Pigmentiphaga aceris: one gene and its partner. The protein of the gene in region 2 interacts with the protein of the main gene of each other region in a pairwise test. Links are inferred from orthologs where the notes say so. Each region holds a gene or a part of one and is shown on either strand. Other genes may lie near its edges.

Region 1 (3,857 bases), 5.4 Mb from region 2 along the record:
CAAACCCCGCAATGTCATCGACCATCGCATTCACGGTCGGGAAGGCCGACAGGTATTGCGCCACGGGCGCATCGCAGCCCGTCAGCGGACGCAGCACCGGGTCGTAATGCGGGTTGGGCAAGCAGCGCACATCGAACATCAGGTCGGTGTCGAGCGGAATGCCGCGCTTGAACGCAAACGACTGGAAAGTCAGCACCAGCGGCAGGCGGTCTGCCTTGATCAGGTCACGCACCCACGCACGCAGCTGACCAGGGGTCAGGTTCGTGGTGTCAATCAGATGACCGAGTTCCGACAGCGGGGCCAGCAATTCGCGCTCGGCCAGAATGCAGGCTTCCAGCGAGGGCGGCGTGCCACCGCGTTGCAGACGGTCGGTCAGGGGATGGCGGCGGCGGGTTTCTGAATAACGCAGCGCCAGCGTGCTGGTGCTGGCGTCCAGGAACACCACCCGCAGCTCGGTGCCACGGGCGCGCAGGGCGGTGATGACGTCGGGGAGTTCGGCGATGTCGCCCGGCGAACGGGCGTCGATCGCCACGGCAACGCGCGACAGATGCTCGTCATGCGCGATGCCGATGAACTCGTGGAGGAAACGGACGGGCAGGTTGTCGACGCAGGTATATCCCGCGTCTTCCAGCATGCGCAACGCCACGGACTTTCCTGAGCCCGAGATGCCAGTAATGAAGACGACGCTTAACACGGGGTCGATTGTGGCATGCGAGCTACCCACGGGCCAAGCCTCAAGGTCGGGTTCAGTCGTTGTCGTGGATGGCCTGCATCTGGCGATCCATGAAGTCTGACAAGGTATCGATGCCGCGCAGCTGCAAAATGGCGCTGCGCACGGCGGCTTCCACCAACACCGCCAAGTTGCGGCCGGCAGCAACCGGCAGCACCACCTTGCGGATCGGCAGGCCCAGAATGTCCTGGGTCAGTGCCTGCATCGGCAGGCGCTCGTAGTGTTCTTCCATCGAGGTGTTGCGCACCAGATGGACGATCAACTTGAGCTTCATCTTGCGGCGTACCGAGGTCTCGCCGAAGATCGCGCGGATATCCAGCAGCCCCAGGCCGCGGACTTCCAGCAGGTTCTGCAGCAAGGTCGGGCAGCGGCCATCGACAATGTTCGGGGCGATGCGGCTGAATTCCACCGCATCATCAGCCACCAGGCCATGACCGCGCGAAATCAGTTCCAGCGCCAGTTCGCTTTTGCCCAGGCCGGATTCGCCCGAGATCAGTACGCCCATGCCCAGCACGTCCATGAACACGCCATGTACCGTGGTGGTGGCCGCAAGCTTCTTGGCGAAGTAGATGCGCAGCAGGTCGATCACCTGCGATGCCAGCAGCGGCGACGCCAGCAGCGGCACGTTGGACTGTCGGCAATGTTCGATCAGGTCGTCAGGCGCAACCAGGCCTTCGGCCATGACCAGCGCGGGCACGCCGCCACTGACCAGTTCATCCAGGTGGTGATGACGCTTGCGCGCTTCGAAACGCTGGTAGTACGCGTATTCGGAGTGACCAAAGACCTGGATACGGGCCGGGTGGATCAGGTTCAAGTGACCAACCAGATCGGATGCGCCCAGGCACTCGTCGGGCAATGCATGCGTGCTGCCGCCCAACTCGCCGGCGATCCACGTCAGCGACATCTTCTCGGCGTTCTCGTCGAACAGGGTCTGGATGGTCAGCATGGCTTTACGAGGCTTCCGCCGGTACCCATTGGCTGAACACGGCATGCACCGCACCGGCATCGGTCTCGGTGCTGAGCGTGTCGCGCAGCTGGCTGTTCGACAGGATCTGGGCCAGTTCGGACAGGATTTCCAGATGCTGCTGGGTAGCCTTTTCCGGCACCAGCAGGAACACCATCAGGCGAACAGGCTTGCCGTCCGGCGAGTCGAAGGGGATCGGGGCCGACAGGCGCACAAAGGCGGCGACCGCGTCGGTCAGGCCTTTGATCCGGCCATGCGGGACCGCCACGCCTTGACCCAGGCCGGTAGAGCCCAGGCGCTCGCGCGAAAACAAGCTGTCAAAAACCGCCGAGCGGGCGATGCCGTGATTGTTTTCGAACAGCAGTCCAGCCTGTTCGAATACGCGTTTCTTGCTGGTCGCTTCCAGATCCAGAAGGATGTTGGAAGGAGGCAGGATCCGTGAGATCAGATTCATGTTCTATCTGCGCCTGGCTTGCGAGCGTGGGCCGGAGTGAGCCGGAAAGTAAATCAATGTACGCAACGTACATGCTGATTTTCAGCTGATATTCAGCTTCTGTCACGCCCGCAGACGGACATCTCCTGTTGGACAGCGGGCGATTATAGCCCTGCTTGTCCCGGGGCCAAAAAACCGATCGACGCGAACGTGTCGGGAAATGCCGTGCATTTGCTGCCATCCAACAACAAGGCCCGCATTCCGGCGGGCCTGTCTGCTCAATGTCGCTCGGTCACTGAGACCGAGGCGCGATGCCTAAAACTTATAGGTCGGACGCGACATATTGTTTCTTGACCGCTTCGGGAACGCGAGTCTGCTGGACTTTGTCTTTGTACTTTAACAATTGACGGTCAAGCTTGTCGGCAAGTGCATCGATAGCGGCATACAGGTTTTCGTCTTCAGCTTCGCAGTGGAGATCCTTACCGGTCACGTGCATGGTGATGTCGGCCTTCTGCATCAACTTTTCGACCGAGAGAACCACGTTCACATCGATGACATGATCGAAGTGTCTCAGGACACGCGCGAGCTTGTTCATCACATACTCGCGAATAGCAGGGGTGACCTCGAGATGATGACCGCTGATGCTCAGATTCATGTAAAGCCCTCCTTCGAGCGTTGAAACCCCGGAAGTTGAGTCTCCCGGGACTGGCCGCTTGCCGGAAATCCGGTGCTTGCCGGGTGGCCCGCACTGCGTGCCACATCGTTTGCGTTGCGCCAGCAGTGCCGGCTGTCTTGCCACGCAATCGAGGTGGCTGGCAGGTGGTGGAGACCGCGTCGCCAACACCTATTAGATCGGGTCCGATCGCTACGCTTCAAGCAACTTTTGGCAACAGCACGCTAGGGGATTGCCCTGATCATTGCCGCATGTTGCGGCGGGCATTTCAGATCGACTTGCGCAGGGAAACCGGCGGGATCTGGAGTGCTTCGCGGTACTTCGCGACGGTGCGGCGCGCGACCACGATGCCCTGTTCACCCAGGGTCTGAGCAAGCTGACTGTCCGAAAGCGGCTGGGTAGGATCCTCCGCGCTGACGAGCTGTTTGATCAAGGCGCGTATCGCGGTTGACGATGCGGCACCACCGGTTTCCGTCGCGACATGGCTACCGAAGAAATGCTTGAGTTCGAAGGTACCGAACGGCGTGAGCATGTACTTCTGCGTAGTGACGCGAGAAATGGTCGACTCGTGCAGCCCCAGTGTATCCGCAATTTCGCGAAGCACAAGCGGGCGCATGGCGACTTCACCATGATCGAAGAAGCCATGTTGACGATCGACAATGGCTTGCGACACCCGAAGGATGGTGTCGAAGCGCTGGCGCACATTGCGGATCAGCCAACGGGCCTCTTGCAGCTGTGCCGACAGGCCGGCATGGGCGCAGCTGCGATCGCTCTTGAGCAGCTGGGCGTACAGATGATTGATGCGCAGACGTGGCATCGCTTCTGAATTCAGATGCACGACCCACTGCTTGCCAAGCTTGCGCACCACCACGTCGGGCACCACGTAGTCGGCCGCCGTGGCAGAGAACTGGGAACCAGGACGCGGCGTCAGACGTCGGATCAGCGCCTGCGCCGAGCGCAAGGTGTCGTCATCGCACTTCAGGCTGCGACGCAGCTTGGCGTAGTCGCGTGCCGCCAGCAAGGGCAAGTGCGCACGCGCAATCGCGCGGGCGCAGGA
Region 2 (4,070 bases):
AGCCCAGGGCCGGTGTTGTTGAGGCTGGCAAATACCGCGCTGAACGCGGTCAGGCCGTCCATGCCGCTGAGCAGCAGCAGGAAGGTCATCAAGATGATGCAGCCGCCGTAGATCAGCATGAACGCCAGGATCGAAAAAATCACCTTGTTGGCCACCGGCAGGCCCGCCAGGCGCACGGGGTTGACCGCACGCGGGTGCAAAATGCGAACCATCTCGCGCCGCGCCTGTTTGATCAGGATGATCATGCGGATCAACTTGATACCGCCGCCCGTCGACCCGGCCGAGGTCGCAAACGAAGACACGAACAGCATGATGACCGGCAGCACCAGCGGCCAGGTGGCGTAGTCGGTGTTGGCAAAACCGGTGGTGGTGGCTACCGACACGGTGTTGAAGATGCCGTAATGCAGCGCCTGCCAGATGTCGGGATACACACCCGTGATGTACAGCCAGAAGCTCACGAACAGGGAACTGCCGGCCAGCAGACCGATGTAGATGGGGGTCTGCGCGCAGCGCAGGTAGGTGCCCAGGCTGCGATGGCGAATGGCGTAGAAGTGGGTCGCGAAGTTGATGCCGGCGATCACCATGAAGACCACCGCCACGAAGTCGATGGCGGGCGATGCAAAGCCGATGAACCCGGAATCCGTGGTCGAAAACCCGCCCAGGCCCATGGTCGATCCCATGTGGGCATAGGCGTCGAGCCAGGTCATGCCGGCTGCCTTGAAGCTCAGCATGCACAGCAGCGAAATGCTCATGTAGATAGCGTACAGCCCCTTGGCGGTGCTGGTGATGCGCGGTGTGAGCTTCTCGTCTTTCATCGGGCCGGGCGTCTCAGCCCGGTAGATCTGGCTGCCGCCCACGCCCAGCAGCGGCAACACCGCCACGGCCAGCACCAGAATGCCCATGCCGCCGATCCACACCAAGGTGCAGCGCCAGCTGTTGATCGACACCGGCAGCTCGCCAATGCCGGTCAATACCGTGGACCCAGTGGTGGTCAGCCCCGACATGGCCTCGAAGTAGGCGTCGGTGAAGCTCAGCGGCATGCCCATGCGGCTGAAGTGGATCTGCAGCGGAATTGCCGCAATCACCGGCAACAACGCCCACACCAGCGACACCAGCAGGAAGCCGTCACGCGGCTGCAATTCGCGGCGGTGGCGGCGGGTGAACAGATACAGCAGACCACCCGCCAGCACGCCGATGCCCAGCGCCTCGGCAAAGGCCTGCAAGGCTCCGTCGTTCATCCACCATGAGATACCGAGCGGGATCGTCAGGGTGAGCGAAAACAGCACGATCACAAAACCGACGACATTCAGGACAGGAACGAGTTGACGCATGACGCAGCCTGCCGAGACGGCTTAGAAGAACGACGCGGAGACCTGGAACAGCTGTTCGACCTTGGAGATCAGGCGGCTGTTGGTGACGAATACGATGACATGGTCTTCGGGTTCGATGACCGTGTCGTGATGGGCCATCAGCACGTCTTCACCGCGCACCAGGGCACCGATGATGCTGCCTTTGGGCAGGCTGATTTCCTCGATCTTGCGACCGACGACCTTGGAATGTTTGCGGTCACCGTGGGCGACGGCCTCGATGGCCTCGGCGGCACCGCGTCGCAATTGGTGGGCGACCACGATGTCACCACGCCGCACGTGGCGCAGCAGTTCACCGATGGTGGCCTGCGACGGACTGATGGCCACATCGATACGGCCGCCTTCCATCAGATCGCCATAGGCCTTGCGGCCGATCAGCGCCGCCACCCGCCGTGCGCCCATGCGCTTGGCCAGCAAGGACGACATGATGTTGTTCTCGTCGTCGTTGGTCAGCGCCAGGAACATGTCCATGTCACCGACGTTCTCGTCGTCGAGCAGGTCTTCGTCGGTGGCATCGCCATTAAGGACCAGGGTGCGTGCGGGCAATTGCGAGGCCAGCAGTTCGCAGCGCGCCTGATCGACTTCGATCAGCTTGATCTCGTAATTGCCACCCAGTTCACGTGCCAGGCGTGCACCGATGTTGCCGCCGCCCGCGATCATCACGCGTCGTACCGGCCGCACCGTGGGCACCAGTTCCGCAACCACCCGGCGCAGATGCCGCGCATCGGCCAGACAGAACAGCTCGTCGCCCGCTTCCACCACCGTGGCCCCGCTTGGGATCAGCGGCTTGTCCTGGCGGTAGATGGCCACAATGCGACTGTCGATGTCGGGGATGCGCTTGTGCAGCGTTTCCACCGCCTGCCCCACCAGCGGGCTGCCCGGCCCCACGCGCACCGCTGCCAAGGCCACCCGGCCCTTGGCAAACTCCAGCACCTGCAGGGTTTCGGGATATTCGATCAGGCTCTCAAGATAGGCAGTGACGCTGCGTTCCGGCGAGATCAGGTGATCGACACAGAAACCCTGTTCGCCCATCAACTCGGGATGGTCAAGAAATGCCGGCGCGCGGGCGCGTGCAATCCGCCGGGGCAGGTTGAACACCTGCTTGGCGATCTTGCAGGCCACCAGATTGGTTTCGTCGCTGGTCGCGCACGCAATCAGCAGATCGGCATCGGCCGCACCGGCTTCCGCCAGCACATCGATGTGCGTGCCATTGCCGACCACGCCGCGCAGATCCAGCCGTTCTTGCAGCTGGGCCAGGCGGCGTGCATCGGTATCGATCAGCGTGATGTCGTTCTGCTCCGACACCAGATTTTCCGCGACGCTGGTGCCGACTCGGCCGGCGCCCAGTATCAGGATCTTCATGTGCTGCGGCGGCGAGTAAGCTCGATGCCGAGCTGCTTCAGCTTGCGATACAGGTGGGTACGCTCCAGGCCGGTCTTGTCGGCCACCCGAGTCATGCTGCCGCCTTCGCGCGACAGATGATGCTCGAAGTAGATGCGTTCGAACGCGTCACGGGCTTCACGCAGCGGCTGGTCCAGCGACAGGTTGCGCAGTGCCTGGCCGGCCGTGTCCGGCACGGCATGGACATCGGGCGTCGCATCAAAGTGATTCATGCGCGGCGCGCTGGTATCGGCCATGGCGTAGCTGCTTGGCACTGGGGCCAAGGCAGGTGCGACCGAACCCAGCACCGGTGCAAAACCCGTGCGCACGGGCGCGGGCGGCGGTGCCACCGGGCGTGCCGCATTGCGGCCACGTTCAAGCGCCGACGCAATCGTGCGCAGGAGTTTCTGCATGGTGATGGGTTTCTCAAGGAAATCCATCGCCCCGATACGCGTCGCTTCGACAGCGGTATCGATGGTGGCGTGACCGCTCATCATCACCACCGGCATGTCGAGCTGGCCCAGCGAGGCCCACTCTTTCAACAGCGTGACGCCATCGGTATCGGGCATCCAGATATCGAGCAACACCATGTCGGGCCTGGCTTTGTTGCGCAGCGCGCGAGCCTGCGCGGCGTTCTCGGCCAGGTCGACCGTATGCCCCTCATCGTAGAGAATCTCCGAGAGGAGTTCACGGATACCAACTTCGTCATCGACCACCAGGATTCTGGCCATAGTCTTAAGGACCTCTTTTCATGCGGTCTTTGCTTCGGCGCCACGCTGCTCACCGCCCTCTGCGGGGACGCGCGTGTCTTCGCTCAACCGGGTCAATAGTATAGAAACCATCGCTCCACCGCCGCTTCGATTCGTCAAATCGATGCGACCCCCGTGTTCATCGACGATCTTCTTCACAATCGCCAGACCCAGACCCGTCCCCCGTGCCTTGGTCGTCACATAGGGCTCGAAAGCCCTGCGCAGGATTCGTGGGCTGAATCCTGCGCCGGTATCCGTGACGGTCAGACGCACGGCAGCATGTTCTGTGCCGTCGGGTAGACGAGTGGTGATCAGGCGGGTACTGACGCCGACGCGGTTCTCCGCCTCGGCGACCAATGCTGCACTACCGTCTGTCGTAAGTAGTTCTGCGGATTGTGCCGCATCCGCAGCCTCAGCGGCCAACTTTGCCTGCTCGCGCAATTTGTCATCGATTGCATCGTGGGCATTGGCAAGCAGATTGTGGATCACCTGGCGCAGCTGCGTCGCGTCGCCCAACACGCGCGGCAGGGATGCTTCCAATGCTACCGACAACAGCACACTGCGTGGTCCCTGG

The links. The genes of interacting proteins can lie anywhere in the genome.
Region 1: the proteins of trkA (region 2) and FXN63_RS23920 interact in binary tests that used the Escherichia coli proteins (3 or more experiments, as listed by UniProt). The link is inferred for Pigmentiphaga aceris from one-to-one orthologs.

What each region holds. Positions count from the first base shown.
Region 1 is NZ_CP043046.1:5,554,396-5,558,252, reverse strand. The notes cover bases 415-3,200. They hold FXN63_RS23920 (PTS sugar transporter subunit IIA), read right to left. Parts: upstream 2,149-3,200; coding sequence 1,681-2,148; downstream 415-1,680. Other genes in these bases: FXN63_RS23910 (RNA polymerase factor sigma-54), read right to left, coding at 3,069-3,200; hpf (ribosome hibernation-promoting factor, HPF/YfiA family), read right to left, coding at 2,450-2,782; hprK (HPr(Ser) kinase/phosphatase), read right to left, coding at 747-1,676; rapZ (RNase adapter RapZ), read right to left, coding at 415-694. Also shown: more of rapZ, read right to left, coding at 1-414; more of FXN63_RS23910, read right to left, coding at 3,201-3,857. UniProt on the Escherichia coli protein: Seems to have a role in regulating nitrogen assimilation.
Region 2 is NZ_CP043046.1:198,995-203,064, reverse strand. What follows is about bases 542-3,540. They hold trkA (Trk system potassium transporter TrkA), read right to left. Parts: upstream 2,730-3,540; coding sequence 1,353-2,729; downstream 542-1,352. Other genes in these bases: FXN63_RS00890 (sensor histidine kinase), read right to left, coding at 3,497-3,540; FXN63_RS00895 (response regulator), read right to left, coding at 2,726-3,478; FXN63_RS00905 (TrkH family potassium uptake protein), read right to left, coding at 542-1,331. In the rest of the region: more of FXN63_RS00905, read right to left, coding at 1-541; more of FXN63_RS00890, read right to left, coding at 3,541-4,070. UniProt on the Escherichia coli protein: Part of the constitutive potassium transport systems TrkG and TrkH. May regulate the transport activity of TrkG and TrkH systems. Binds to NAD(+) and NADH.